DNA from 2 places in the Allobosea sp. BIWAKO-01 genome. Region 1 is predicted to be linked to the other one. Evidence: predicted binding sites of a transcription regulator. Region 1 holds the regulator's gene; the other holds the start of a gene.
The links. The regulator HrcA, encoded in region 1, represses chaperone genes, less so after heat shock. The targets are predictions, from matches to a motif close to GTTAGCACTCNCNNNNNGNGAGTGCTAAC.
Positions count from the first base shown of each region.

Region 1 (14,464 bases):
AATGATCGGCGCATCGATCCTGCTGATGAGCTTTGCGCTGCTCGGCACCTGGGGTGCCCTCTACGCCTTTACGCCCGAGCTCTATCCGACAGAACTCCGCGGCACGGGCATGGGGGTTGCCGGCGCCATGGCGCGGCTCGGCGGCCTGCTCGCACCATCGGCGGTAGCGCTCGTGATTGCGCAGAGTTTTGCCACTGCAATCGCACTGTTTGCCGCATTGCTGCTGGTTGCAGCGATTGCAGCTTTCCTGATCGACGCCGAGACGCGTCAGGCCGTTCTGGCGTAGTCGGGACCGCCCGGGGCTTGCATCCCGGGCGAACGAAGCCGGCCCCGGGATGACCTTGGCGATAGAGAGAGGAGCCTGGGCTCCGCTCAGGAATCCATCTTCAATGCAGCGATAAAGGCTTCCTGCGGGATTTCGACCTTGCCGAACTGCCGCATCTTCTTCTTGCCTTCCTTTTGCTTCTCCAGAAGCTTGCGCTTGCGGGTGGCGTCGCCGCCATAGCACTTGGCGGTCACGTCCTTGCGCAGCGCCCGGATGGTCTCGCGGGCGATGATCTTGCCGCCGATCGCGGCCTGGACCGGAATCTGGAACATGTGCGGCGGGATCAGTTCCTTGAGCTTCTCGCACATGGCGCGGCCGCGAGCCTCGGCGCGGGTCCGGTGGACCAGCATCGAGAGCGCGTCGACCGGCTCGGCATTGACCAGGATCGACATGCGCACGAGGTCGCCCTCGCGATAGTCGGTGATGGCGTAGTCGAAGGAGGCGTAGCCCTTCGAGATCGACTTCAAGCGGTCGTAGAAATCGAACACCACCTCGTTCAGCGGCAGGTCATAGACGACCTTGGCCCGCGAGCCGACATAGCTCAGGTCGATTTGCAGGCCGCGCCGATCCTGGCAGAGCTTCAGCACCGAGCCGAGATATTCGTCCGGCGTGAAGATGGTGGCGCGGATCCAGGGTTCCTCGATCGCCTCGATTTTCATCACATCCGGCATGTCCGCCGGATTGTGCAGCTCGAGCGTCGTCCCGTCCCGCAGCCTGAGATGATAGACCACGGACGGCGCGGTCGAGATCAGGTTGAGATTGAACTCGCGCTCAAGCCGCTCCTGGATGATCTCGAGATGCAGCAGTCCGAGGAAGCCGCAACGGAAGCCGAAGCCGAGCGCCGCCGAGGTCTCCATCTCGTAGGAGAACGAGGCGTCGTTCAGGCGCAGCTTCGACATTGCCGAGCGGAGCACCTCGAAATCGGCCGCATCGACCGGGAAAATGCCGCAGAACACCACCGGCTGCACCGGCTTGAAGCCCGGCAGCGGCTCGGCAATCGGCTTGCGGTCGTCGGTGATGGTGTCGCCGACGGCGGTATCGGCGACTTCCTTGATCGAGGCGGTGAAGAAGCCAACCTCGCCGGGGCCGAGTTCCTTCACTTCCAGCATCTTCGGCTTGAATACGCCGACACGGTCGACGCCATAGGCGGCATTGGCCCGCATCATGCGGATGGTCATGCCCTTCTTGAGCACGCCGTCGATGATGCGGACGAGCACGACGACGCCGAGATAGGCGTCGTACCAGGAATCGACCAGCAGCGCCTTCAGCGGCGCTTCGAGATTACCCTTCGGCGCCGGCAGTTTCTGGACGATAGCTTCCAGCACGCCTTCGATATTGAGACCGGTCTTGGCCGAGATCGGCACGGCTTCCGAGGCATCGAGGCCGATCACGTCCTCGATCTGCTGCTTGATGCGCTCGGGCTCGGCGGCCGGCAGGTCGATCTTGTTGAGGACCGTGACAATCTCGTGGCCCGCATCGAGCGCCTGATAGACGTTGGCGAGTGTCTGCGCCTCGACGCCCTGAGAGGCGTCGACGACCAGCAGCGAGCCTTCGCAGGCGGCCAGCGAGCGCGAGACCTCATAGGCGAAGTCGACGTGGCCGGGCGTGTCCATCAGGTTGAGGATGTAATCCTTGCCGTCCTGGGCACGATAATCGAGCCGGACAGTCTGCGCCTTGATGGTGATGCCGCGCTCCTTCTCGATATCCATCGAGTCGAGGATCTGCTCGCTCATGTCGCGGGCCGCGACCGTGCCGGTCTGCTGGATCAGCCGGTCGGCAAGGGTCGACTTGCCGTGGTCGATATGGGCCACAATCGAGAAATTGCGGATGTTGTCGAAACTGCGCGTGCTCATGGGCGCGCAATAGCAGTGAAGCCGCACGGGGCCAAGGGTTTGTGGCAGGTGCCTTGCTTCTGCGCAGCATGATGGCGCTTGACATTCTACTATATTAGATTTTCTCTACTAAAATGGATCACCCTCTCGAGAGAGACATCGACAAACGCCTCGCGACACGCCTGAAGTCGGCCCGCCAACGGCGAGATCTGACGCTCGACGTGCTTGCCGAGCGCACCGGCGTCAGCCGCGCGATGATTTCGCGAATCGAACGGGGCGAATCGAGCCCGACGGCAGCCTTGCTCGACCGATTGACCGCCGGACTCGGCGTGACCTTGTCGTCCCTGTTCCATGAGGAGCGCCATGCCGGCCCGGTCGCGCGCCTGGTCGATCAGCCGGTCTGGCTCGACCCTGGCACGGGCTATGTGCGGCGCAATGTCTCGTCGCCGGGCATCGGCTCGCCGGTCGAGATCGTCGACGTGACGCTGCCACCCGGAGCACGCGTCCTGCTCGACGGACCGCGCATGCTGCACCGCCTCGACCAGCAGGTCTGGCTGCTCGCCGGAGAGATCGAGCTCAGCTTTGGCGGCGCCAGCCATCGACTGCGGAGCGGCGACTGCATCCACATGCTGCTCGACGGGCCGATCACCTATCACAATCCCGGCCCGGAGCCGGCCCGCTACGCCGTCGTGCTGATGACGGCAGACGGCTTATCCCAGGAAAGACCACGATGACGACGCAGCTCGTTGATATGGCCTCTATCACGCGTCTCGATGCCGCTGGTGCGCGCAACGCCATCCCTGCGCTCACGGGCATCATTCGGGATTCCGTCGCGAACGGCGCCTCTGTCGGCTTCATGGCGGAGAATACCGAGGCCGATTTCAAGGCCTATTGGACAGGTGTCGCAGCCGGCGTCGAAACCGGGCAGATCCTGCTTCTGGTCGCACGGCAGGGCAACGAGATCGTCGGCACCGCGCAGGTCCACCCGGCCGGCAAGCCGAACCAGCCGCACCGAGCCGATATTGCCAAGGTCCTGGTGCATTCCTCAGCGCGCCGGCAGGGTATCGGCGAAGCACTGATGCTGGCGGCGGAGGCCGAGGCGTTGGCGGCCGGACGGACGCTGCTCTGCCTCGACACGGACGAGGCTGGCCCGGCGCGGCGGCTTTATAACCGGCTGGGCTGGACCGAGATCGGCACCATCCCGCGCTATGCGCTGATGCCCGATGGCAGCGATTGCGGCTCGACCTTCTTCTTCAAGTCACTCGCCTAATCCACCGGATTGGGGCTGACCGGCAGACCGGGCTCGGCCGGCTTGTCGGAGAGTGAGGAAATGACGCGGCGCATGCCAGCGAGCAGCTGCTCCGCCTCCTCCTCCGGGAAGCCGGCCAGCGCCCGCCGGTTGACCTGCCGTGCCTCCGCAAGCGCAGCCTGCTCCAATTCCCGGGCCCGCCCTGTCAGATGAATGATACGGGCGCGGGCATCGGCAGGGTCGGGCCTGCGCTCGATGAAACCGTCGCGCTCCATGCGCGCAAGCGTGCTGGCCATCGTCGCCTGCTCGACATCGAGCCGTTCAACCAAGTGCTTCTGCGTGACGCCGTCTTCACGCCAGAGTTCGAGCAGGACCATGAACTGCGCCGGCGCAAGCCCGAGCGGCCGGATGGATTCAGCCAGGGCCTTGGCGAAAAGCCGCGCCATGTGGTTGGCGAGATAGCCGGCCGAATGAGTCTTGAAGGTCGTCACGATCGCATCCCCCTGCCGGGTCGAGATATCAATTGAACAGCATGCTATGCAATGATATATAGCATGCTGTTCAAAATCGGGAGGTGACGATGCCCCAAGGGACCGACCTCATTCCGCAATCCGCGATCGCCCGAAGCATGGGACCGATCACATTGGCACTGGCGGCGCTGTTCACTGGCGCAGCGATCTACATCCTCGCCGCCGAGCAGCCGGCGCGGCTGTCGCTCGACGACGGGGCGCTTCTGCGGCAATGGCAAGCGGCCATCGGCCCGGCGACGCGGATGCAGGCGACGCTGGTCGTGATCACGACGCTCTGCGCCGGTCTGTCCTGGCGCTCCGCCCGTAACCCCGCCTGGCTGATCGGCATGTTCGCGATCTTGGCCAATCTGCCGTTCACGCTACTGGTCATCGCACCGATCAACACGGAACTGCAGGCCATGGCCGCGGCGCAAGCCAGCGCCGCGAGCCGCCATCTCATTCAGCGTTGGGGCGAGCTTCACGCCATCCGCGCCGGGCTCGGGCTATTCGCCGTCTTCTGCTTCGGCTGGGCACAGTCGCGGCGTCCGTGAAGACCTGAGCCTTACTCCGCCTTGCGATAGTATGGCTCGACCGGCCCCTTGAGCGTGATCGTCATCGGCCTGCCGAAGCGGTCCTTGGCGGCGCCGGCCGCCACCTTGATCCAGCCCTCGCTGACGCAATACTCCTCGACATTGGTCTTCTCGGTGCCCTTGAAGCGGATTCCGATATCCTTCGCCAGCACCTCGGCGTCGTAAAAGGGGCTGTCCGGGTTGACGGAGAGACGGTCGGGGAGCGTGTCGGTCATGTCTTTGGCCTTGTGGTCTGGAGCGCACCTGGGTCGCTTTGGCGGCAGAGGTAACGCCAGAATGCGTCGATGCCAAATCGGGATGCTTGAGCGGCCTCCTGGCCACTGCGAAATTCGGGGCCGGCGACGTCATGGAGCGCGGGATGGCGGTCCACCTGACCGATCGGAGGAGCAGTTTCGGTCCGAGGCAACTCGAAGCGAGCGAGCTTCACGCCAGCGAGCAGGTCATGACCCGCGGGCTGGAATCGTTCAGCGGCCGCCGGCCTTCTCGATCAACGCCGCGACGGCCCGCTGTCCGCGCTGGCGGGCATGGGCGAGCGGTGAAAGGCCATCCTTGTCGGCAAGACTGGGATCGGCGCCGGCATCGAGCACAAGCTTTGCAACCTCCTGATGCCGCGGCCCGCCATCGCCCAGGATGACGATCTCGAGCAGGCAGGTCCAACCGAGATCGTTGACGTGGTCCAGGTCGATGCCGCTGCTCAGGAGCAGCTTGACCGTCTCGACATGAGCGCGCTCGCAGGCCGGGATCAGGGCGTTGCCGCCATAGCGGTTGCGGATCGTCAGGTCGGGCTTCAGCGGGATCATCGCAGCGACGATCTCGGCGCGACCAGCGGCACCGGCGAGCAACCAGGGTGTGTCGCGATCGGCGGCCTGCGCATTGATGTTGGCGCCCGCCGCAAGCAGTGCCTTCGCGATCGCGACATGATTGCCAGCCACGGCGAGCAACAACGGCGAGCGCCCCTGCGCATCGCGAGCCTCGAGATCGGCCCCGGCCGCGATCAGCCGGGAGACCTCAGCAGTCCTGCCGGCGGCGGCCGCATCGAGGAGGCTCGCCTGTCCGTTCTGCCCCATCGCCGCCATCGCAAAAACTCCCAGCACCAGAATCAGTCCCGCTCGTAAGACGTGCTTCACCGCGCACCATCCAGAAGCCGCCCCACGACCTTGGCAGTGTAGTCCACCATCGGCACGATACGGGCATAGTTCAGCCGTGTCGGGCCGATGATGCCGACGACGCCGACGATACGCTGCTCGGCATCATGGAAAGGGGCGGCGATCATCGAGGAGCCGGACATCGAGAACAGCTTGTTTTCGGAGCCGATGAAAATGCGCACGCCGTCGCCGGCCTCGGCGCGGGACAGCAAGTCGATCACGTCGGTCTGCGTCTCGAGGTCCCCGAAGAGCAGCCGGATACGCTCGAGATCCTCCTGGGCCTTGAGATCCTCCAGCAGATTGGCCTGGCCACGCACGATCAGATGGCGATCGCTGCTCGGACCGGATGAGGTGGCGATGCCGCTTTCGACAAGTTTCGCCGTCAACGCATCGAGTTCGCGCTCCATCGTGGCGCGATCATCCGCGATCTCGCGGCGGAGTTCGCTCAAAGTCTTGCCGAGGACACGGGCGTTGAGAAAATTCGCGGCCTCCGTCAGGGCCGAGGCGGGCAAGCCCGGCGGCAGCGCAAGCAGGCGGTTTTCGACCGCGCCGTCCTCCGCCACGAGCACGACAAGCGCACGCGCCGGCTCCAGCCGAACAAACTCGATATGTTTGAGCCGCGAATTGGCCTTGGTGGTCACGACAACACCGGCCCCTCGCGACAGGCCCGACAGCAGTGCAGACGCCTCGGTCAGCGCGCCGTCCAGCGTCCGGGTCGAGGCCGCCGCCCGCATCTGCGCCTCGATGCGGGCGCGCTCGTCGGAGGTCAGGTTGCCGACTTCCATCATGGCGTCAACGAAGAAACGCAATCCGCGCTCCGTCGGCAACCGCCCGGCCGAGGTATGCGGCGCGTAGATCAGTCCGGCCATTTCGAGGTCGGTCATCACATTGCGTACAGTTGCCGGCGACAGGGCCACCGGCAGCAGCCGCGCGATGTTGCGCGAGCCGACGGGCTCGCCGGTCGCGAGATAGCCATCGACGATCTGCCGGAAAATCTCACGGGAGCGTTGGTCGGTCTCAACCAGCCCGCCAGGGCTGTCCTGCCGCGTGGGCGCGCTCATGGCGAGGCGAGTATCAGCTTGCACATAGGCTATTGTCCCTTCGGCGCGGCGGCGGATCAAGAGGCAAGCGCTGGCTGCTTGCCTTGCCGCGCCCGGCCCAAACGCCTACAAGCCGCCGAACTCACGAAATCGGGATGTGAACATGCGACCCTCCAAACGCGCGGCCGACGAGATGCGCAAGGTCACGCTGGAACGCGGCGTGGTGCGCTATGCGGAAGGTTCCTGCATGGTCAGCTTCGGCGAGACCAAGGTGCTCTGCGCCGCGACGGTCGAGGAAAAGGGCCCACCTTGGCTGCGCGGCACCGGCAAGGGCTGGGTCACGGCCGAGTACTCGATGCTGCCGCGTGCCACCCATGAACGGACACGCCGCGAGGTCACCTCCGGCAAGCCATCCGGCCGCACGCAGGAAATCCAGCGCCTGGTCGGCCGCTCGCTTCGCGCGGTCGTGGACCTGACCGCCATCGGCGAGCGCCAGATCGTGGTCGATTGCGACGTCCTCCAGGCTGATGGCGGCACGCGCACGGCTTCGATCACCGGCGCCTGGGTCGCGCTGCACGACGCGCTGAAATGGATGGAGGGGCGCGGCATGCTCAAGGCATCGAACCCGCTCAAGGATCATGTCGCCGCGATTTCCTGCGGCATCGTCGCCGGCAACCCGGTCATCGATCTCGACTATGTCGAGGATTCCGGCGCGCAGACCGACGCGAACTTCGTCATCACCGGAACAGGCGGCCTGGTCGAAGTGCAAGGCACTGCCGAAGGCGCTCCCTTCTCGGAGGATGAGCTGATGGCCCTGCTCCGGCTCGCCAAAGGCGGCGTCAGCAAGCTGGTCGCGTTGCAGAAGGCGGCGGTGGCCTGACCATGAGCGGACATCGGCTTCTCCAAGGCAAGGTCGTGATTGCGACCCATAATCAGGGCAAGCTGCGCGAAATGCGCGAGCTGATGGCGCCCTATGGCGTCGATCTGGTCTCAGCCGGTGAACTCGGCCTGCCCGAGCCCGAGGAGAATGGCCACATGTTCTCGGAGAATGCCGCGATCAAGGCGGTGGCCTCTGCGCAAGCAAGCGGCCTGCCGGCGATTGCCGATGATTCCGGCCTGTGCATCGATGCGCTCGACGGAGCCCCTGGCCTGTTCTCCGCCAACTGGGCCGGGCCGGGCAAGAACTTTGCCCCGGCGCTCGCCCGCGTGCAGGCCGAGCTCGCCAAGCGCGGCGCAACGACCTCCGACAAGCGTCGGGGCCATTTCGTCTCCGCGCTGGTCATCGCCTGGCCGGACGGACACCAGGAGCTGTTCGAAGGCCGCGTCTATGGCGAGATCATCCATGAGCCGCGGGGCCCTTCAGGCTTCGGCTATGATCCGATTTTCAAGCCGGACGGCCGCGCCAAGACCTTTGGCGAAATGTCTTCCGATGAAAAGCACGGCGTGCCGGATGATGGTTCGGAGGCGTTGTCGCATCGCGCCCGCGCCTTCCAGCTTCTCGCCGCAGCCTGCCTGAGGCTGCCCCAGTGAACGCGCCGGCCGCCATCGCCGAGCGACAGGCGGTCCCGCCGCATCCGACCGCGGATGCCGGTTTCGCGGTCTATGTGCATTGGCCATTCTGCCTGGCCAAATGCCCCTATTGCGACTTCAACTCGCACGTGCGGCACACGCCGCCCGACCAGCAGCGCTTCATCGAAGCCTTCAGGCGCGAAATCGCGCACCGCGCCCAGCTGGCGCCCGGACGCACCGTCTCCTCGATCTTCTTCGGCGGCGGCACGCCCTCGCTGATGGAGGGCCGCACGGTCGGCGCAATCCTCGACGCGATCGGCGGCGCCTGGGCGGTCGACCCGAATTGCGAAGTCTCGCTCGAGGCAAACCCGACCAGCGTCGAGGCTGGACGCTTCCGGGACTTCCGCGCCGCCGGCGTCAACCGCGTCTCGCTCGGCGTGCAGGCGTTGAACGACGCCGACCTCAAGGCGCTCGGCCGGATGCACTCGACCCAGGAAGCGCTCGATGCGGTCGCGATCGCGCGGCGCTATTTCGAGCGCTACTCCTTCGACCTGATCTATGCCCGCTCCGTCGAGCAGAATCCCGCGCTCTGGCGCGAGGAACTCGAACTCGCCATCAGCCATGCTGCCGAGCATCTCTCGCTCTACCAGCTCACCATCGAGCCCGACACCGCCTTCGCAGCCCTGTACAAGGCCGGCAAGTTGAAGGTGCCGGACTATGAAGTCGGCGCCGCACTCTACGAGACGACGCAGGAGATCACGGCAAAGCACCGCCTGCCGGTCTACGAGATCTCGAACCATGCCAGGCCGGGCGCCGAATGCCGGCATAATCTCGTTTACTGGCGCTATGGCGAATATGCCGGCATTGGCCCCGGTGCGCATGGAAGGCTGGTCACGGCGGACGGCCGGATGGCGCAATCGACCGAGAAGCGACCGGAAGTCTGGCTCGAGCGCGTCGAGACCGAAGGGCATGCGCTGGTTGAGAACGAGTGCCTGAACGCCGAGGCGCAAGGCGACGAATATCTGCTGATGGGCCTGCGACTGGTCGAGGGCATCGATCCGGTCACGTTCAGGGCGCTTTCCGGGCGTGAACTGAAGTCTTCCCGCGTCGACAGCCTGATGAAGGAGGGGCTGCTGACACGCAAGCCCGGCGGCAAGCTCGCCGCGACACCGGTTGGGGCGCTTGTCCTTGACGCGTTGGTGGCGGATCTGGCGGCCTAGACCTGCCGCCGCCCATGCCCGGCCTTGCGCCGGGCATCATTTTATTTCTGAGAACCGATGAGCGGCGGGTCGCAGCGCCCGGAAACCGCGAGCGGGGCCCTGTTACGTCCTCGGCCCAAGATCTCGCGGCGCGGCATTCACCGTCACGATCTGGCCATTGCGCAGTTCGAGAACCGCAAGCCCGCGCTCGATCTGCCCATCCGGACGGAAACGGAAGACGCCGTCCGCGCCGGCGAAGCCCTGCGGGTTGGTCAGAACCGATTCGGAGAAACGCTGGCTTCCCTGCGTCCGCGCCAGTGCCGCCGCCAGCGAGACCGCATCATAGGCCAGTGTCGCGGTGCGGGTGGGCGCACTGTTGAAGCGCTGCTGATAGCGGCCTGCAAAGGCGTTGAAACCAGCTGTGTCGGGCGATGCGAACCAGCCTCCCTGGATCGCCGGGACGCGCGCGACGCTGGCATCGTTCCAGACGCCGGTGCCGAGAGGTTTCACCTTGGCCGGATCGAACCCGGCTTGCTGAAGTGCTAATCCAAGCGCCGGCATGGTGTCGGCGGCGGCCGGGACGAAGAGCGCGTCCGCCTGCTGCAGGGCCGGCACGAGGCGCTGGACGGCGGTGCGCATGCTGGCCTGGTCGGAGCCGAAACGCTCGATGATGACCGCCCGCGCCCCGCGATTGGCGACGGCCTGCTGGAACGCGGCCTCGACGACCCGGCCATAGGCGGTGTCGGGAACCAGCGCGGCAAAGGATTTGCGCCCCTGCGACGAGGCATAAGCGATCACGCGATTGACGTCGTTCTCGGGCGGGAAGGAGAGCAGATAGACTCCGCGCGAGGCGACATTGTTATCGCTGGAGAAAGCCATGATCGGGCGGTTGGCGCCGCGCGCCACTTGAGCGGCAGCCTGCACCGAAGGTGCAAAGAGCGGCCCGATGATCAGCTCAGCGCCTTCACGCAGCGCTTCCTGGGCCGCGGCCTGCGCGCCTTCCGGCGAGCCGCGATCATCCTTGACCAGCAGCGTGAGGTCGGCGCCCGGGAATTCGGCAAGCGCCATCTCGGCAGCGTTCTTCAGGGAGTTGCCGACGACCGCGCCCTGCCCCTCGGCAGTCAGGGGAAGCACGAGGCCGACCTTGACCTTACCGGCGCCGATGGTCTGGCCGGTCGGCACTTCGCCGCCTGGGGCCGCGGAGCCACCGTCAAAGCCCGGCAGACCGGACGTGCCGCCGCTGCAGGCCGCGAGCCCAAGCGAAACACCAAGGGCCAGAGCCGCCAGACGCAGCCTCGAGACCGGAAGGGGGAGCCGTTGGAGCCGCACGGGATCATCTCCAGTCGAGAACGGGGGAACGCGGTCATTGCGACCGTCCAGCTTGCAGCCCCCCGACCGCGGAGAACTCCTGCCAGTACGACATGGTATTTTCAAGTTGTTAACTCTGTCTTGCCGCATCCGAAACGAGGCGCAGCCGCGTGCAGCCGTGGCATAAGGGCGCCGGCTGTGGCAGCTTGCGGACATGTCTGCTCCGTCCTCCGCTCCGCCTGCATCTCAGCGTGCACCCAGCTACACGGCCTTCGGTCTCCGCGCCGAAGCGGAGGCACTGGCGCCGGGCCTGCACATCGTCGCAACCCCGATCGGCAATTTGCGCGACATCTCGTTTCGCGCCCTGGCGACGCTCGCCGCCGCCGATGCCGTGCTCGCCGAGGACACACGCACCAGCAAGACGCTGCTGGCGCATTACGGGATCTCGACACCGCTCCTGCCCTATCACGAGCACAATGCCGCGCAGATGCGGCCGAAGATCCTGGCCAAGCTGCGGGAAGGCGGGCGACTTGCCCTGATCTCCGACGCGGGCACGCCGCTGGTGTCGGACCCTGGCTACAAGCTGGTCGCCGATGTCGTCGCCGAAGGCCTGCCGGTTACTGGCATTCCCGGCCCCTCGGCCGTTCTGGCGGCGCTGGTGCTTGCTGGTCTGCCGACGGACCGGTTCTTCTTCGAAGGCTTCCTGCCGCCGAAATCGGCCGCGCGGCGCGGACGGCTGACCGAGCTGGCGGTCATTCCAGGGACCCTCGTCTTCTTCGAATCACCGCGCCGCCTCGCCGAGATGCTCGGCGATGCCGGCGCAGTGCTGGGCGCAAGGCCGGCAGCGGTCGCCCGCGAACTGACCAAGTACCACGAAACCGTGCAACGCGGGACGCTGGCTGAACTCGCCGCCCATTATGGCGAGGAGGAAGAAGCACGCGGTGAGATCGTCGTGATCATCGGTCCACCCGGAGCCGAGGCTCTGCTTCCAGCGGGAGATGTCATCGATGAGCGTCTGCGCGAGGCCATGGCGCGGCTCTCGCTCAAGGAGGCGGTCGCGCAGGTCGCCGCCGAGACGGGGCAGCCGCGCCGCAAGGTCTATGCGCGCGCCCTCGAACTGACCCGCGAGCCTTGAGAGCCAGGGCTCGCAGCCAGAAGGCCAGACGAGCCGGAACGACCGGCCAGCGCGGCGAACTGCTGGCGATCCTGTGGCTTGCCGCGAAGGGCTACCGGCCGCTCGCCCGGCGCTTCGGCGGCAAGGGCGGCGAGATCGACCTCATCGTGAAGCGCGGACGCACCATCGCCTTCGTCGAGGTCAAGGCCCGGGGCCTGCTCGACGATGCGCTGACCGCGATCACTCCCGAGAAACGCCGGCTGATCGAGGCGCGCATCCGGCAATGGCTCTCGCGCAATGCCTGGGCGATGGACCATCATTTGCGAGCCGATGCCGTCTTCGTCGCGCCCTGGCGTCGGCCGCGCCATGTGCCCGGCGCCTTCGAGCTGATCCTGTGACGCGCAGCCTGCCCCTTGCACAGGCATGGGGCCTGGGCCGATATGAGGCCGCGCAACAGGAACCTTGCCCATGACCCTTGCCGTCGCCATCCAGATGGACCCCATCGAACGCGTCAGGATCGCCGGCGATACCGGCTTCGCCTTGATGCTGGAGGCACAGCGGCGCGGGCACAGGCTCTCCACCTACACGCCGGACAAGCTCTCTCTGCGGGACGGCAAGGTCACCGCGCCGATCCGGCCGGTCGAGGTGCGCGATATCGAGGGCGACCATTTCACCCTCGGCGCCGAGGAGCGCACCGATCTCTCGACGCTCGATGTCGTGCTGCTCCGGCAGGATCCGCCCTTCGACATGGCCTACATCACCTCCACGCACATGCTGGAGCGCATTCATCCGAAGACGCTGGTCGTCAACGATCCCGCGCAAGTGCGCAACGCGCCCGAAAAAATCCTGGTCACGCATTTCCCCGAACTGATGCCGCCGACCCTGATCACCCGCGACAAGGCCGAGATCGAGGCCTTTCGCGAGGAGTTCGGCGAGATCGTGATGAAGCCGCTTTACGGCCATGGCGGCGCGACCGTGTTCAAGACCGGGAAGGGCGACCCCAATTTCGGCTCGCTGTTCGATCTCTTCTCCGGGATCTTCAAGGAGGCCTGGGTGGTCCAGCGCTTCATGAAGGAGGTCAGCGCCGGCGACAAACGCATCCTGCTGGTGGACGGCAAGGCGGCAGGCGCGGTCAACCGGGTGCCGGCCGACGGTGACCTGCGCGCCAACATGGTGCGCGGCGGCGCCGCCGCACCGACCGACCTCTCCAAGCGCGAACTCGAGATCTGCGAGGCGATTGGCCCGACACTGCGCGAGCGAGGCCTGATCCTGGTGGGCATCGACGTGATCGGCGGTAACCTCACCGAGATCAACGTCACGGCGCCGACCGGCGTTCGCGCCGTCAAGAAGCTGGGTGGGCCGGATATCGCCGCCCAGGTCTGGGATGCGATCGAGACGAAGGTGAGCAGCCGAGGCTAAGGACTCCCGCCATTGCGCGGAGCCGGCTTCCCGACGGAGCGAAGCCGCATCTGTCCCGAAGGGCAACGGATCATCAGGGCCGGGGGCTCAGGCGCTCCTGGCGATCGCCGTCCCGTTCAACGGATTGGCGGCGTCCCAGTCGTAGCGCATCGTATCGAAGCGCATCGTCATCGCGTCGACGAGCAGGAGCTTGCCGACCAGCGGCTCTCCGAAGCCGGTGATTGCGCGGATCACCTCCAGCGCCATCAGTGAGCCCATCACACCGGCGAGCGCGCCCAGCACACCGGCCTCGGCACAGGGTGCGACCGTGCCCGGCGGCGGCGGATTGGGAAAGAGACAGCGATAGGTCGGGTTCGGCCGCCCGTCCGGCCGCTTCTCATGCGGGCGCAGCGTGGTCAGCGACCCATCGAAGCGGCCAAGGGCCGCGGTGACCAGCGGTTTCTTCTCGTAGAAGCAGGCATCGGCCACGGCGTACCGCGTCTCGAAATTGTCGGTGCCGTCGGCGATCACGTCGTAGAAGGCAACCATGGCGCGGGCATTATGCGGGTCGATACGGGTGACATGCTCCTCGACCGCGACATGCGGGTTGAGCCGCTTGATGAAGCCCGCGGCCGCCACCGCCTTGGTTGCACCGATGTCGGCACTGCTGAAGATGGTCTGACGCTGCAGGTTCGAAAGCGAGACATGATCGGCGTCGACGATACCGATCATGCCGACACCGGCGGCGGCAAGATACTGGATCAGCGGCGCGCCAAGGCCGCCGGCGCCGATCACGAGTACGCTGGTCGATTTGAGTTTGGCCTGCCCCGGACCGCCGATCTCCGGCAGCACCAGATGGCGCGCATAGCGTTCGATCTCGTCACCGTGCAGGCTCATGCACCAGAGTTAAGCCGAACCGCTGAATTGGGCAATCGTGGCGTTGGCGGGGCCAAGGGAAATGGCCTGCCGCCCGGCTTGGCCGGGCGAGGAAGCCGTGCCATCGTGCGCACAGGCAGGGGCGGAGAAACCGCGCCGCGCGTTCACAGGGGAAGCACATATGCGGGTCAGATCTCTTGCGCTGGCGCTAGCGGGCGTCGCCTTTTCGGCTCTCGCCGCCATGGCGCAAACCGCAATCAAGCCGGCAGTCGTCTATGACAAGGGCGGCAAATTCGACAAATCCTTCAACGAAGCTGCCTTCATCGGCGCCGAGAAATTCAAGAAGGAAACCGGCGTCGAGTTCCGTGAT
Region 1 is NZ_BCQA01000001.1:1,565,922-1,580,385, forward strand. It holds gene BIWAKO_RS07160 (MFS transporter) at 1-286, shown strand, start outside; gene lepA (translation elongation factor 4) at 373-2,178, opposite strand; gene BIWAKO_RS07170 (helix-turn-helix domain-containing protein) at 2,292-2,891, shown strand; gene BIWAKO_RS07175 (GNAT family N-acetyltransferase) at 2,888-3,427, shown strand; gene BIWAKO_RS07180 (MarR family winged helix-turn-helix transcriptional regulator) at 3,424-3,897, opposite strand; gene BIWAKO_RS07185 (anthrone oxygenase family protein) at 3,987-4,466, shown strand; gene BIWAKO_RS07190 (DUF3297 family protein) at 4,478-4,720, opposite strand; gene BIWAKO_RS07195 (ankyrin repeat domain-containing protein) at 4,970-5,632, opposite strand; gene hrcA (heat-inducible transcriptional repressor HrcA) at 5,629-6,711, opposite strand; gene rph (ribonuclease PH) at 6,854-7,570, shown strand; gene rdgB (RdgB/HAM1 family non-canonical purine NTP pyrophosphatase) at 7,573-8,220, shown strand; gene hemW (radical SAM family heme chaperone HemW) at 8,217-9,419, shown strand; gene BIWAKO_RS07220 (penicillin-binding protein activator) at 9,522-10,727, opposite strand; gene rsmI (16S rRNA (cytidine(1402)-2'-O)-methyltransferase) at 10,921-11,841, shown strand; gene BIWAKO_RS07230 (YraN family protein) at 11,838-12,218, shown strand; gene gshB (glutathione synthase) at 12,289-13,239, shown strand; gene BIWAKO_RS07240 (HesA/MoeB/ThiF family protein) at 13,327-14,115, opposite strand; gene BIWAKO_RS07245 (BMP family lipoprotein) at 14,276-14,464, shown strand, end outside.

Region 2 (14,464 bases), on a different contig from region 1:
CAATGACGGATGTCGCAGCCAACGTCCTTATCGGGGCAAGACATCCAAGCCGATCGCCGCGACACGGCCCAGCGCAGCGCAGGCGGGGCGAACTGGCAAAGCTGCCGGGCCGCTCGACCGTGAAATGCGCCGCGCCCCGGGGGGCGCGGCGCATCTTGGTGACGTCGCGGGAAGGCGGACAGGCCGCCCGGCAACCGGCGCTGGTTCTCACTTCATGACGGTGAGCCACATCCGCGGCTTGTTGTCCGAGTTCGGCACCAGGGACGCGATCCGCGACCGGGCGGCCCATGCCATGGGTTGCTGGTGCAGCGGCAGGAGCATGTGCTAGTCCTTGGCGATATTCATCGCCGCGGTCAGCATGGCGGTGCGCTTTGCGGGATCGTTCTCGACGGCCGCCTGGGCGTTCAGGGCGTCGATCCTGTCATCGCCCCATTCGCCCCAGTTGAAGACCCCGGCCGCAGCGCCCGTCTTGTGGATGAGCTGCGTCAGGAGCGAGGACGAATCCAGATTAGGCTCATTGGCCCAGCCGAAGGCGACGACGTCGAACTCGCCGCGCATGCGCTTGGGCGTCTGCTGGCTGCGCGGGGCGATGCTGAGATTGGGCCGCAGGCCGATCTTCGACCACATCGAGGCGGCGGATCGCCGCCGCGCCGCCCACCCCGGCCGTGTCAGGAGCGTCGTCATCAATGGTGCCGATCCGGCGATGGGAGAGGCGCCGACAGGAAGGTGGCCGACATGGAGCACCTGGCCGCCGACCATAAGCGTCCAAGCCGAGAAGTCGCCCCGCGCTATCCCGGTGTATAGTCCGACCACGACGCCGGCTCCTGGCCAGCGTGACGCCCGACGGGCTCGGGTTTGATGGCCTCGAGGACCGTATCGACCACATCGAGGTAACTCTGCCACATCGGTTTGCCCTCGAACGTGATGTTCTCCGGGCGCCCCTCTCGCCGGCATAGCGCCCGCGCTGCGGCTTCTCTCGGGTCAAATGGCTTGCTCATCGCCGCCTCCATGCTGATAGCGCCTGATTTGCCTCAGCCCTGAACATGGCTGATGGGCCCGCTCGTCCAGCGATCTCGGTAGGTTCGATCCCCCAACGTCGCTGCCACGCAAGCAACATCAGGGTGGTCGTTTGAAGGTCAGAGACTTCACGTTGAATTAAATCCAACCTAGTGCGGAATGCTTTGTACTTCTGCATTTTGCATATGGGCGCTCTTCCGGCTCTTACCACAAGGGAAACATCAGCAGGATCGTCCATAGCCCGCAACATCCGCTCTACAACTACGAACAAGATGCCGGCGAGGACCCCAAGGTCTGACTGTCACTAGCATCTGCGGATCATCACCTGATCTCCCGTCGATGTTTTTCCGCAACGCGACGCGACAAGCGCTCGACGTCCTCGACGTCGCCAGCCTCCTCGGCAACGCGCAAGCAGCGAGCCGCCTGCTGCAGCCAGTACTCCGCCTGACGAAGTGCGTGAGCGCGCATTGATCCGGTGCGAATGGAGCGTCTGGCAGCAGCTTTGTCGAGCAGATCAACCATCGTCACTGCGCTCCGCCAGTGTCATATCTCAGCCGTACCACCGCTACGATGCGTCGGATACAGATGTAAGCGAACACATGTTCGACGAGGTCACGAACGCGACAATCATCATCCCCGATTATCCTGCGCGCACTACCTCTCGCGCTTCATAGACGGCGATTGCGGCTTTGAGCCTTTCCAGTTCAAGCGCCTCAACAGTGTCAGCCTTCGCACCCGCAATCTGCCGCGCTGAAGCGCGCACCGATAAGAGGCCCGGAAAGCAGACGTTCAATCGGCAATCGCCTCGTTCCGCATCCCACATCTCGCGACCAGGAAGAAAAGCGTCCGCCGCGTCACCACGCCGCGCCCGGCCTGCCGCCCTCGGGATTAGATTGAACTATGAAACACCTGATCATTGCGGGCGTGCTGGCCGCGTCCGGCATCGCTCCCGGCGCAAGCCAGGCGGGCGAAGGCAATCCAGAACCATCCGCCAAAGAACGATTGGAGAAGCATCCGCGGTACCAGTTCGGCTGCATGGTGGGGCGCTTTGGGCAGTTGCCGCCGATAATCCCGCAACGGTTCGAGACCGTCGAGGAAGTTGACGCGCTGTCGCAGGAACTGGCGGGCTATACCTTCTGCAAGGCGCGCAAGGGCCTGCTAGCCGACGCCACGAAAGAGCAGATCGAGGCCGCCGATAACAAGGGACTGGACGAGTTCAACCGCTATGGCGTGATCGTCAGCGAGGCGATCCAGCGCAGCCGGAAGAAGGCGCCGCAACCGGCATTACGCCGATAACCGCCCCGCCCGCGCTCGGTCAGCGCGTTGGTGTTGAGGCCGGCCCAGACCGCGGCGGGCGTCCATTAGATCAGTGCCTTGCGCCAACAAGATCGTTCGCCCTGTTTTGCTCGATCGCGATCAATCAGTCGATCAGCCGCCGCAATCCCGCTTGATCGAGAAGGCCTTGGCCGCGCTCCAAGCGGTAGCCTGTTCTAACGTCGATATTCTGGGATTGCGCTTCGCGCCTGGACCGTCGATTCCGGTCTTCACGTAGCCGGGCGGGTTAGGTCCGCTCTTGCACGGTGCAAGAGTCCGCTTCTGGCGCATTTCGTCCGAACGAGCGATGGGCGCGCGTGGCCCAAAGCTGGCATTCAGAAGGTCCACTTGTGGGGCGGCGCGATGAGGGCCGGTCCTGAACCTAGGCTGTGTCAAAACGCTTCTCCGGCTCGGGCGAATCCCCTCATCGCACGCAATTCATTCTCGACAAGACCAGCTTCCGATCGGACCTGCGCCAAAGTAGAATGGGCCGCCTTCGGCGGCCCATGGCGTTATCAGTATCGCTAATGCGATCGTGTGGTGGCTAGTAGTCCATTCCGCCCATGCCACCCATCCCGCCGCCCGGCATTGCCGGCGCGTCTTTCTTCGGCGCTTCGGCAATCATGGCTTCGGTCGTGATCAGGAGGCCAGCGATCGAAGCCGCATCCTGCAGGGCAACCCGAACGACCTTGGCCGGGTCGACGATGCCGGCCTTGAGCATGTCGACATATTCTTCCGTCTGCGCATTGAAGCCGTAGGTCTGGGACTTGTTGTCCGTGATCCGGCCGACAACGATAGAGCCCTCAACACCCGCGTTTTCCGCGATCTGGCGGGCTGGAGCTTCCAGCGCCCTGAGCACGATGCTGATGCCGGCTTGAATATCGGGGTTACGATTGCTGAGCTTTCCGACGGCGCCTCTCGCGCGCAGCAATGTTACGCCGCCGCCCGGCACGATGCCTTCTTCGACCGCCGCTTTCGTGGCGTGCATGGCATCCTCGATGCGGTCCTTCTTCTCCTTGACCTCGATCTCGGTCGCGCCGCCGACGCGGATCACCGCGACGCCGCCGGCGAGCTTGGCCAGACGCTCCTGGAGCTTCTCGCGGTCGTAGTCCGAAGTGGTCTCCTCGATCTGTGCCTTGATCTGGGTGATGCGGGCCTCGATCGCGATCTTGTCGCCTGCGCCGTCGATGATCGTGGTGTTCTCCTTCTCGATGTGCACCCGCTTGGCGCGGCCCAGCATGTCGAGCGTCACGTTTTCGAGTTTGATACCGAGGTCTTCCGAAATCGTCTGGCCTGCGGTCAAGACGGTGATGTCCTCAAGCATGGCCTTGCGGCGATCGCCGAAGCCCGGAGCCTTGACGGCCGCCACCTTCAGGCCGCCACGGAGCTTGTTGACGACGAGCGTGGCCAGAGCCTCGCCTTCGATGTCCTCGGCTATGATGACCAGCGGCTTGCCGGACTGCACGACGGCTTCGAGGATCGGTAGCAGCGCCTGCAAGGACGACAGCTTCTTCTCATGGACGAGGATATAGGGGTCTTCCATCTCGGCGACCATCTTCTCGGCATTGGTGATGAAGTAGGGCGAGAGATAGCCACGGTCGAACTGCATGCCCTCGACGACGTCGAGCTCGGTCTCGGCGGTCTTGGCCTCCTCGACGGTGATGACGCCCTCGTTGCCGACCTTCTGCATTGCCCGGGCGATCATGTCGCCAATGGCCTTGTCGCCGTTGGACGCAATTGTGCCGATCTGACTAACTTCCTCGGAGGAACCCACCTTCTTCGCCCTGGCCGCGATGTCTTTCACGACCGCGGCTACGGCGATATCGATGCCACGCTTCAGGTCCATCGGGTTCGTGCCGGCCGCGACCAGCTTGAGACCTTCTTTTATGATCGCGGTCGCAAGCACCGTCGCGGTCGTGGTGCCGTCTCCAGCGAGATCATTGGTCTTCGAGGCCACTTCGCGCACCATCTGGGCGCCCATGTTCTCGAACTTGTCGGCGAGCTCGATCTCCTTGGCGACAGCGACGCCGTCCTTGGTGACGCGCGGCGCCCCGTAGGACCTGTCGATGACCACGTTGCGACCCTTGGGACCGAGCGTGACCTTGACCGCGTTGTTGAGGATTTCGACGCCCCGCAGCATCCTGTCTCGCGCATCCGTGGAAAATCTGACGTCTTTGGCAGCCATGACTTGGAACTCCGGTGGGTCGCGACGATCGGGGGCGTGGCTCAGGCCGCCTTCTTTTTGAGTATGGCGGTGCCCTCAATCACCCCCATGATGTCGGACTCCTTCATGATCAGGAGGTCCTTACCGTCGATCTTGACCTCGGTTCCCGACCATTTGCCGAACAGGACGCGATCGCCCTTCTTGACATCGAGCGGGGTCAGCTTGCCGGCTTCGTCGCGGCCGCCCGGGCCGACGGCGATGATTTCGCCCTCCTGGGGCTTTTCCTTGGCGGTATCGGGGATAATGATGCCACCCTTGGTCTTCTCTTCGCCTTCAAGGCGACGGACCACGACGCGATCATGCAGCGGACGGAATTTCATGAATTCCTCCATGTCGACAATTTGCACGAGATAGCGGGCTCTCGACCGGAGCCTCTGCGGCCGGCGATCCGGCGCTCCATCCGCTTCAGGACGGCTCAGTACCTAACACACAACAACTGTTAGCACTCTTGCCAGTTGAGTGCCAATGGAATTGATGGGCGCCTTGGGCCTCCGCTTATGTCACATTGGCCTGATGGCCCACGCCGGCTCCCAGGGAACAAGGAGCGGAAGCATCCGTTCACGAGGGGACTGAGGCTGCGCGCTAAATCGCGGTCCAACGCATCATCGGTGGTGACATGAAGGACGGAAACGGGAATCCACTTTCCCCGGACCAGGAAGCTGCGATCCGGAACGGAGTGCGACCCGCCAAGGAGACCTCTGAGAAGGGCCTGGCTCAGGACCTGGTTGCCAAGATTGCTCGGAAGCATGGGGTGGGAGTAGACGCGGTAGAGGTTGCCCTAGCAGCGCTCCGCCGCGGCAAGTGCTCAATGGCCCAATTCTCTCATCCCGAGTTTGGGGGGATGGCCCAATGGGCTGCCGGCGGGATGAGTATGGTCGGGGACATGTTCAACGCCGCGACAAAGGCAAAGCTCGACGGAGTTCTCCATGATCTAGCTGATGCGCTCCGGTGCGGCGAAGTCGAGATGGACGAGGTGAGGGCCGCCACAAGCCGTGTAGCGCAAGTGAGCGAATGGGGCTGGCCTGCTGAGTTTGGCCGCCCGGCGACGGCGGGCAGCCAAAACGACATGCGGTACGCATTTTTTCCGACGGCCCGACGCCTGGTCATCGAGGACGGAACCAAACGGACAGTTTATGACACGGGAGAGCACATAATCTCCGGAGTCTCCCAACAGCAGAGTTCTGATCGGACGCTGACGTTCCAAAGCCAGCTCGGCGCGGTAAATATCGGAGACCTCCCCATTCTGCGTTAGCGCGAGCGGCTGCTCGTGCAGTGGGCTTCAAATTCTGGGAATGAGAGGATCCCGTACGCCCTTGCCCCACTCGGGAGGATCAATGGACCGCGCTTCTGATGACCAAGAGGCTTTCATCAACACGCTGGCAGCGTCGCTGGCCGGCGCCGTGACTGTCGGCCGGAACGCCTTGGTCGAGATCGCCATTTTGAGCGGGCCGGAGCGTCTTGATGCTCTTGAGCAGCAGTTTCTGAACGACGCCAAGAACGCGTCGATTGAAGGCGTCTCGATCGAAGAGGATGTTCGTCTTCTCAACAATATTATGACGACAGTCAGGATGATTTTTGCGCAAGCTAGGGAGGCCGTGGCCGATCGCCTTGACAATCAGCCGCGGCGAGGTGGAGACCCGAACCCCTCAGGTGGAGGCTGACGACGTGACATCGGGTTGCGGCAATGGCGAGCTGAGCCAGCCTCTGCAATGGGTCGACAGCGGGCTCAGCCTCGCCAGTTCAGGTCCGCTTTCGGGCGCGATGCCAACTTCCGCTCATGGCGCAGGGCAGACCGCTGGCAATAGTGAGATCAACCGCGGGATTGGGTCGGCTCCGAGCTGATCAGAAGAGGCCGGCCTAACTTTTAGAACCGGCTCACCGTCGCGCTACTGAGGTTAAACTATCGACACGCTGAAATTTTCGACGCCGCGCTCGTTCAACTACCGCCAATCTCGGCTCTCGGCAGCAGCTGAAGATGCTGCTTCCAGTTCCAATGACGCCATCAACTGCTGGTATTCCTCGATCCGCTCAGAGCGTGTTGGCGCGTCCGAGTTGATCCAGAATTCGAGCCCATTCCACGCCAGTTCGTACGCCTCGCAGATATCTAGAAAGGCGTAGTCAAAGGTCTGTGCAAAGGCGGCACGCCAAACAGGCAATCGCAGCATCAGACGAGCGCGCCCGCGCTCCTGAAGCGGCGTCCCGGCCTTGGTTTCGGCCAGCTTCGGCATGTTGTGCCCGCAAATTCAATCCCCGCTAGACAAGCTGCCACGAGCGAAGTGTCCCCTCTATTGTACTTGGGGGTGGCTCATATGCGGCCCTTTCCAACCAACCTGCGTCGTCCAGGAATGTCGGGGACGGGTGGTTTGCCGAAGTTCGTTGGGCACCTCTCGGATGTCCGGAGCGCGCCCTAATGCAGTCGTTCCCGCGACTGTTGGATGCTGCCGTTCCGAGGGCTATTCGATGCTAGCTGCGGACGCCTGTGCGAAGCTGGTCCAATCGTCTCCGAAACCGGCGCCATGGGCCGCACTTAGGGCTAACCAGATCATAGCGCCTCGGCATAGGGAAAGATCAGTCGTCCTGACGCCAGCGCGCCGGGAGAGACGACGACCTGTCTCGATCCATCCTTGAAATGGTCGGCGTCGTGTCCGGCTATGCCCTGGAACTGGACCTGCAGGACGCGCGGCTGCGCCCATTCCCCGTTCGTGCCGAATTCGACGTCGCCCATGACCGTGTTGAAGGTCGCATCCCTTGCGAAGGTCGACAGGGCGGTGTCGTCAAGGCCACCGGTCGCTTCGACGGCTTGAGCAAGCACCTGCATCTGGGCATAGGCCAGCGGCGCCATGTAGTGTCCCAGGAGGTCGACGCCGGCATCGGCGGCGCGCGCCCGATAGATGCTCAGAAACTCCTGAACCCCGGGGAACATCATGCTGGGGACCGGCACCCAATATTCGTAGTTCACGAAGCCGTTGAGCAGCGGGCCGAGCGAGGTTTTCACGGCGGAGTTCTGCGGCCCGATCATGCCGGCACCGACCATCTTCGGACGGAACGGGTGCGCATGAATGGCGCGCACCAGGCCGATCGAGTCCTGAAGATAGGAGCAGAGAAACAGCAGGCCTATGACCACGCGCGCGATCTCTACACCTGCCCGGGCGGGAAGGAGCTTCACCAGTATCGCCGGCGCCTCAGCGTCGGCCGCGACGGCGTCGACCCCGAAGGCTTCATGCGCTACCGCGCCAGCAAGTTCGACTGCGACGCCTGCTCGCTGAAGCCGCAGTGCTCACCCAACACGCCGGCGCGCAAGATCCTGCGCTCAATCCACGAGGGCGCCCGTGACATGGCCAGGGACATCGCCGCGACCGATGCCTATGTCACCTCGCGGCGCGAGCGGAAGAAGGTCGAGATGCTCTTCGCCCACCTCAAGCGGATCCTGCGGCTCGACCGGTTGCGACTACGCGGACCCAATGGCGCCAGGGACGAGTTCCATCTCGCCGCAGCAGCCCAGAACCTCAGGAAGCTCGCCAAGCTCCTGCCGAACGGACCGAAACTCGGACCAGCATGATCGGCGAGGCTCCACGCCGCCAAATGCGCTCCGCACCAGCGCCGCTCTCAGACCGACTTTTTCAACGGTATCGGCGCAGACCTACCTTACTTCGTTGACATAGGCGTGCGCGGCGGTCGTGGCGTGATGCCGCCCGAGGATCGTTGGAACACCCGCCTGATCGTAGGCGACCTCGTCGATTGTGAGCACGGCCTGGCGCCCATCGAGCTGGAGCAGTGCCATATCCTCGTCGCTGGCGAGGTCGGCTGTGATCTGCTCGCGAACTGCGGAAATGCGGATACCGTAACGTTCAAGCAGGTGGAGGTACAGCAAGGCTGGCAGCTCCGATTTGTCGAGCGGCCAATCAGGCAACCGATGCTGCGCCATGACCAGCCTATCATGCATCACAGGGCGGCCGTCGACATGGCGAATTCGGTGGATCGCGATGACGCCGCCGACTTTGATCTGGAGCGCTTCGCTTTGAGCCTGTGTGGCAGGCAGGGCCTCGACGCTGAGGAACTGGCTCGTCGAGCGCACCAGGATGCCATCGGCCCGGTGCAGGCGAAAATACTGGAAGAAGAAGCGCAGACTATGATGCGGCGTGCGGCCGGTCACGACGGTGCCGGTCTTGCGGCGCCGTGTCAGCAGTCCCTCCGCCACCAGGTCGCTCATCGCGCGCCGGACCGTGCCGACGGCAACGCCGAAACCTTGTGCAAGGGTCGTCTCGCTGGGAAGGACCATTCCGGGCGGCCATTCGCCGACCAGAATGGCCTCTGACATATGCCGCTTCACGCGCTCATAGAGCGGCGCCGCTTCCCCAATCGCAAGATTTGGGAGGGTCGGCACAGAGCCGCCTGCACCCATGCCCAATCCGCTGGCACCGGGCGTCACATTTTTAGCGTTGACAGGGGGCATGCCGCTGGTTCCTATTTCTATATAGTTTATATGAAAGAGAAGGATCCGCAAATTGGCGCTGCCAGCTGCGGCTTTTACGTGGTTCCATTGCAGATCGCCCCGGCGCTGGACAAGCGCGGCGGCTTTGGGCTGAGCAATGGTCGACACCATGGCCCTGGACCGGAATGCAACGGCGCTGGCGCATGCCGGCGACTGGATTGTCGCGAATGCCGAGGAAGCGGTCGCCGCGCTCGGCCGGATGATCGCGATCGATACCTCCTTCCCGCCCGGCCTCGGCTATGACGATTTCGCGGCGCTCATGGAGGAGTTCGTGGCTCCGCTCGGCTTCGTGACTGAGCGCGTCACGGTACCCGAGAGCCTGTGGCAAGTGCCGAACGGTCCGGCCAGCGGCCCGCGCACCAATTTGATCGCCAGCCGCGACAGCGGTCGGCCTGCCTGCGGCCTCTATGTCCATGTCGACACCGTGCCCGCGGCCGCAGGCTGGGCGGGCGATCCGCTGCGGATGGAGCGCGCCGGCGATCGCCTGATCGGATTGGGCGCCGCCGACATGAAGGGCTGCGCGGCGGCGATCCTGCTGGCGCTGCGTGCGGCCCGGGCCTGCGCGGTCGATCTCGCCTACGATCCGGTGCTGCTGTTCTGCACCGACGAGGAGGGTGGGCTCTATCCGGGCGTCCGCTACCTCGCCGAACAGGGACGCCTGCCGGAGCATATCCTCAACTTCAATGGCAGCGCCGAGGCGCGGATCTGGGCCGGCTGCTTCGGCCTGTTCAACCTGCTCGTCCGCATTCACGGGCAGGCTGTCCATGCCGGCGAGGGCAATCGCCAGGGGGCCGGCATCAATGCCGTCGAGGGCGCGTTGCCGCTGCTCAACGCCTTGACGGTGCTGAAAGCCCGGATCGCGACACGGGTTTCGGCCCTGCCGCCGCCACCGGGCAAGCCGCCCCTCGCCGCCCAGCTCAACCTCGCCGCGATCCAGGGCGGTACGGCTGGCGGGCAGGTTCCCGCTCTCCTCGAAGTCACGCTGAACCGGCGCTACGCCCCGGAGGAGCGCTTCGAGGACGCTCTGGCCGAGATCGAGGACGTGATCCGCCGCAGCGTCGCAGCTGTGCCGGGCCTTTCGGTCGAGACCATGCTCGTCGGCCATCTGATGCCGACCGCAGATCCGACGGGTCCGCATTGGCCGCGCTGGCAGGCCGCCATGGGCGAAGGCTTCGGCTATGCGCCGGAGACTTTCCGCAAATGGGGGGCGGCGAGCTGCTCGGACTTCGGATGGGTCCAGTGCGCGACCGGCCGGCAGGAGGTTCTCCTCGGCGGGCTCGGACGGCCCGACCGCAACATCCACGCGCCAGGCGAACACACGACCGTGCCGGACATCGTCTCGCTGGCGCAGGCGATCCTGTTCTACCTCGCGGCCGATTTCAGGCCGGACCTCAACCCCGACCTCGATCCCCAACTGCCTCCCACAAAAAGCTGAAGGAGCGTCCCATGCCGAGCATTCATCGTCGCGATTTCCTCGCCGCTTCCGCCGCTCTCAGCGGCATGGCCATGTCCGGCCTGCCGGCCTTCGGTCAGTCGCCGCGCCGCGGCGGCACGCTGCGCGTCAGCGTCGATCAGGCAGTTTCCAAGCTGAACCCGCTCGTGACCCGGGTGAACCCGGAATATCTCGTCGCCGAACTGCTCTATTCCGGCCTGACGCGCCTAAAGCCCGATATGAGCGCCGAGCCCGACCTCGCCGAATCCTGGACGAACTCCGCCGATCTGACCGAATGGACCTTCGTCCTGCGCAAGGGCCTTACCTTCCATGACGGCTCGCCCTGCACGGCGGCCGACGTGGTAGCAACCTTCGAGGCAATCCTCGACGCCAAGACCGCCTCGCCGGCGCGCCAGAATGTCGGTCCGATTGCCAAGGTCGCGGCGAAGGACGACACCACCGTCGTCTTCACCCTGTCCGCGCCCTTCGCCGATCTGCCGGTGACGCTAGCCTATACCAACGCCAAGATCGTGCCCGCCGCCGTCATCAAGGAGGGGCTCGCGAAGCTCGACCGGCAGGCGATCGGCACCGGCCCGTTCAAGCTCGTTTCCTTCGAGCCGGAGCGGCAGATCGTCGTCGCCCGCAATGACGCCTATTACGACAAGGCGAGGCCCTATCTCGACAAGATCGAGGTCGTCGTCTTCCCGGATGTCAGCGCCGAGGCCTCTGCGCTGATCGCGGGCGACACCGACCTGATCTCGACGACGCCGCCGACGGAGTTCGGCCGGCTGCAGAAGGCCTCCGGCGTCAAGGCGCTGCGAGTGCCGTCGGGCCAGTTCTGCAACGTCAATTTCGGCTGCGACCAGAAGCCCTTCAACGATGTGCGCGTGCGCCAGGCGCTGGCGCTGACCGTCGATCGCGCCGCCATGGTCGATTTCGTCACCGAGGGCTTCGGCTCGGCCGGAAACGACACTCCGCTCAGCCCGGCCTACCGCTTCTACGCCAACCTGCCGGCCAAGAAGGCGGACATCGCCAAGGCCAAGGCTCTGCTCGCCGAGGCCGGCTATCCAAAGGGGCTCGAGGCGACGCTGATCGCCTCGGACCGTCCGGGCCAGCGCACGCAGCTCGCGGTGGCTCTGCGCGAGATGGCCAAGCCCGCCGGCTTCGACATCAAGGTCGAGACCATGCCGCACGCGACCTATCTCGATCAGGTCTGGAAGAAGGGCTCATTCTATGTCGGCTTCTACAACATGCAGGCGACGGCCGACGCCATCTTCTCCCTGCTCTACACCTCCAACGCCGCCTGGAACGAGACGCGCTGGAATAACGCGGCCTTCGACAAGCTCGTCTTTGAGGCGCGCGCCACCGTCGACGAGGCCAAGCGCCGGGCGCTCTACGCCGAAGCGCAGAAGCTGATGTATGACGAGGTTCCCTCGATCATCCCGGCCTTCTTCGACCTGCTCGGCGCGCAGCGCGAATGGGTGCAGGGCTATGAGCTGCATCCGCGCGGAGCCGTCTTCAGGCTCGACTTCGTTTCGCTCGGCGCCAACGCGCCGAAGCGCAGCTGAGCCAAGAACAGGGCAGCGGGCGTGTCGCCGGCCTATATTCTCAAGCGGATCCTGTTGATCGGCTACACGCTCTTCGTCGTGTCGCTGATCGTCTTCGCGATCACGCAGATCCTGCCGGCGGACGCCGCCGTCATGATGCTGGGTGAGAATGCGACGCCGGATGCGCTCGCGGCGCTGCGGACCAAGATGGGGCTGAACGACCCCATCTGGATGCAGTACCTGCATTGGCTCGGTGGCGTCGTTCGCGGCGATTTCGGCGTTTCAATGCGCACCGGCCAGCCCGTCGCGCCGTCGATGCTGGAGGCGCTCGGCCGCTCGCTGCTGCTCGCCCTGTTCTCGATCGTGCTGATGCTGGTGCTGGCAATCCCGCTCGGCATCGTCGCGGCGGTGCGGCGCGGCCGCGCCGCCGATCTCGGTGTCAGCTTTCTCTCCTATGTCGGGGTTTCGCTGCCGGAATTCGTTACGGCGACGCTGGTCGTGCTCGTTCTGGCCGACTGGCTGCAATGGCTGCCGGCGACCGGCTATGTCCCGCTGACCGAAGATCCGCTGCGAGGACTGCGACACCTCGTCCTGCCCGTGCTCACCGTTTCACTCATCCTGATCGCCCATGTCTCGCGCATGGTGCGCTCAGAACTCGTCGACGTGCTGCACTCCGACTATATCCGCGCCGCGCGGCTGAAGGGCCTCTCGAGGCGCCAGGTACTGTTCAAGCACGCGCTGCGCAACGCGCTCCTGCCGACCATCACCATCGTTGCGCTCGATGTCGGCTATCTACTCGGCGGCGTCATCGTCGTGGAGGAGATCTTCGCCCTGCCGGGCATCGGCCGCCAGCTCATCGTCGCGATCCAGGCGCGCGACCTGCCTTCCATCCAGGCGGGCGCGCTGATCATGGCGACGACCTATGCCGTCGCCAACTTCCTCGCCGACATCGCCTATGCCTGGATCGACCGGAGGATCCAGTATGATTGAGGTTCTCAGGCGCATGCTGCGCTCGCCGCAAGGAGCGCTCGGCCTCGTCATCGTCGGGCTGATCCTGCTCGTCGTGATCGTCGGCCCATGGCTCGCGCCCTACGACCCCGAAAAGATGGCGCCGCTGATGCGCTACAAGCCGCCGAGCGCGCAGTTCTGGCTGGGCACGGACCAGTATGGCCGCGATATCCTGAGCCGCCTGCTGCATGGCGCCCGCGCCACCGTCGTCATGGCCTTGCTGGCGACGGCGCTGGGCACGCTCGTCGGCGCCGTCATTGGCACGGTTTCAGCCTTCCTCGGTGGGCGCAGCGACGAAGCGATCATGCGCACTGTCGATGCCATCATGTCGATCCCGAGCCTGCTGCTGGCCCTGCTGATCGTGAACCTGCTCGGCAAGAGCAGTCTCAACGCGCTGCTCGCGATCGGGCTCGCCTTCGCGCCCGGAATGGCTCGCATCACGCGCTCCGTCGCGCTCGCGGTGCGTAAGCAAGACTATGTCAACGCCGCCATCGCGCGCGGCGAGAGCGCCGCCTTTATCGTCGGGCGCGAGATGCTGCCGAACGTGGTGGCGCCGATCATCGTCGAGATGACCATTCGCGTCGCCTTCGCCGTGATGCTGTTCGCCACGCTTTCCTTCCTGGGACTGGGCGCGCAGCCCCCGGCCTCCGAATGGGGACTGATGGTCTCGGAAGCGCGGCGCTTCATGCATCTGAGCGCCTGGATGATCCTGTGGCCGAGCCTTGCCGTCGCGTTGGTTGCGATCGGCTTCAACCTGCTCGGTGACGGCCTGCGCGACGCGCTGAATCCGAGGGCATGAGGCGATGACGACGGTTCTCGATATCGCCGGCTATGGGCTCGACTACGCGACGCCGACGGGGTTCACCCGCGCGCTCGACGATGTCAGCCTGCAGATCGCCCGGGGCGAGGTGCTGGGCCTCGTCGGCGAATCGGGCTCTGGCAAGACGTCGCTCGCCTGGGCGATCATGCGCCATCTGCCGACGAGCGCGCGCGAGGCGGGCGCCATCCGGCTCACCGGGCAGGACCTGCTGAAGGTGTCCGAGGCCGCGATCGAGGCGATCCGCGGCCGGCGCATCGGCATGGTCTTCCAGGACCCGAGCACCTCGCTCAACCCGACCTTGCCACTCGGGGAGCAACTCGCGGAGGTGTTGGTGCGCCATCGCGGCCTGACGCGGAAGCAGGCCTGGGCCGAGGGCGAGGAACGCCTGGCCCATGTCGGGCTGAAGGTCCCCAAGCAGATGATGCGGCGCTATCCGCACGAGGCCTCCGGCGGCGAGAAGCAGCGCGTCGTCATCGCCACCGCCTTCGCCTGCCAGCCGGAATGCATCATCTTCGACGAGCCGACGACGGCGCTCGACGTCATCACCGCCCGGCAGATTCTCGACCTGTTCAAGGCCTTGCAGGAGGAGACAGGCGTCGCCTCGCTCTAT
Region 2 is NZ_BCQA01000002.1:428,479-442,942, forward strand. It holds gene BIWAKO_RS33745 (periplasmic substrate-binding domain-containing protein) at 325-684, opposite strand; gene BIWAKO_RS33750 (hypothetical protein) at 789-998, opposite strand; gene BIWAKO_RS35790 (hypothetical protein) at 1,339-1,539, opposite strand; gene BIWAKO_RS33755 (hypothetical protein) at 1,918-2,313, shown strand; gene groL (chaperonin GroEL) at 2,876-4,516, opposite strand; gene groES (co-chaperone GroES) at 4,558-4,875, opposite strand; gene BIWAKO_RS33770 (hypothetical protein) at 5,172-5,807, shown strand; gene BIWAKO_RS33775 (hypothetical protein) at 5,890-6,216, shown strand; gene BIWAKO_RS33780 (hypothetical protein) at 6,496-6,783, opposite strand; gene BIWAKO_RS33785 (type 1 periplasmic-binding domain-containing protein) at 7,098-7,625, opposite strand; partial or broken gene BIWAKO_RS33790 (transposase) at 7,671-8,114, shown strand; gene BIWAKO_RS33795 (GntR family transcriptional regulator) at 8,196-9,158, opposite strand; gene BIWAKO_RS33800 (M20 family metallopeptidase) at 9,145-10,482, shown strand; gene BIWAKO_RS33805 (ABC transporter substrate-binding protein) at 10,494-12,047, shown strand; gene BIWAKO_RS33810 (ABC transporter permease) at 12,069-13,016, shown strand; gene BIWAKO_RS33815 (ABC transporter permease) at 13,009-13,833, shown strand; gene BIWAKO_RS33820 (dipeptide ABC transporter ATP-binding protein) at 13,838-14,464, shown strand, end outside.
Region 2: a site for HrcA is predicted at 4,994-5,022, ahead of groES (co-chaperone GroES). Genes of this name have one in related genera too.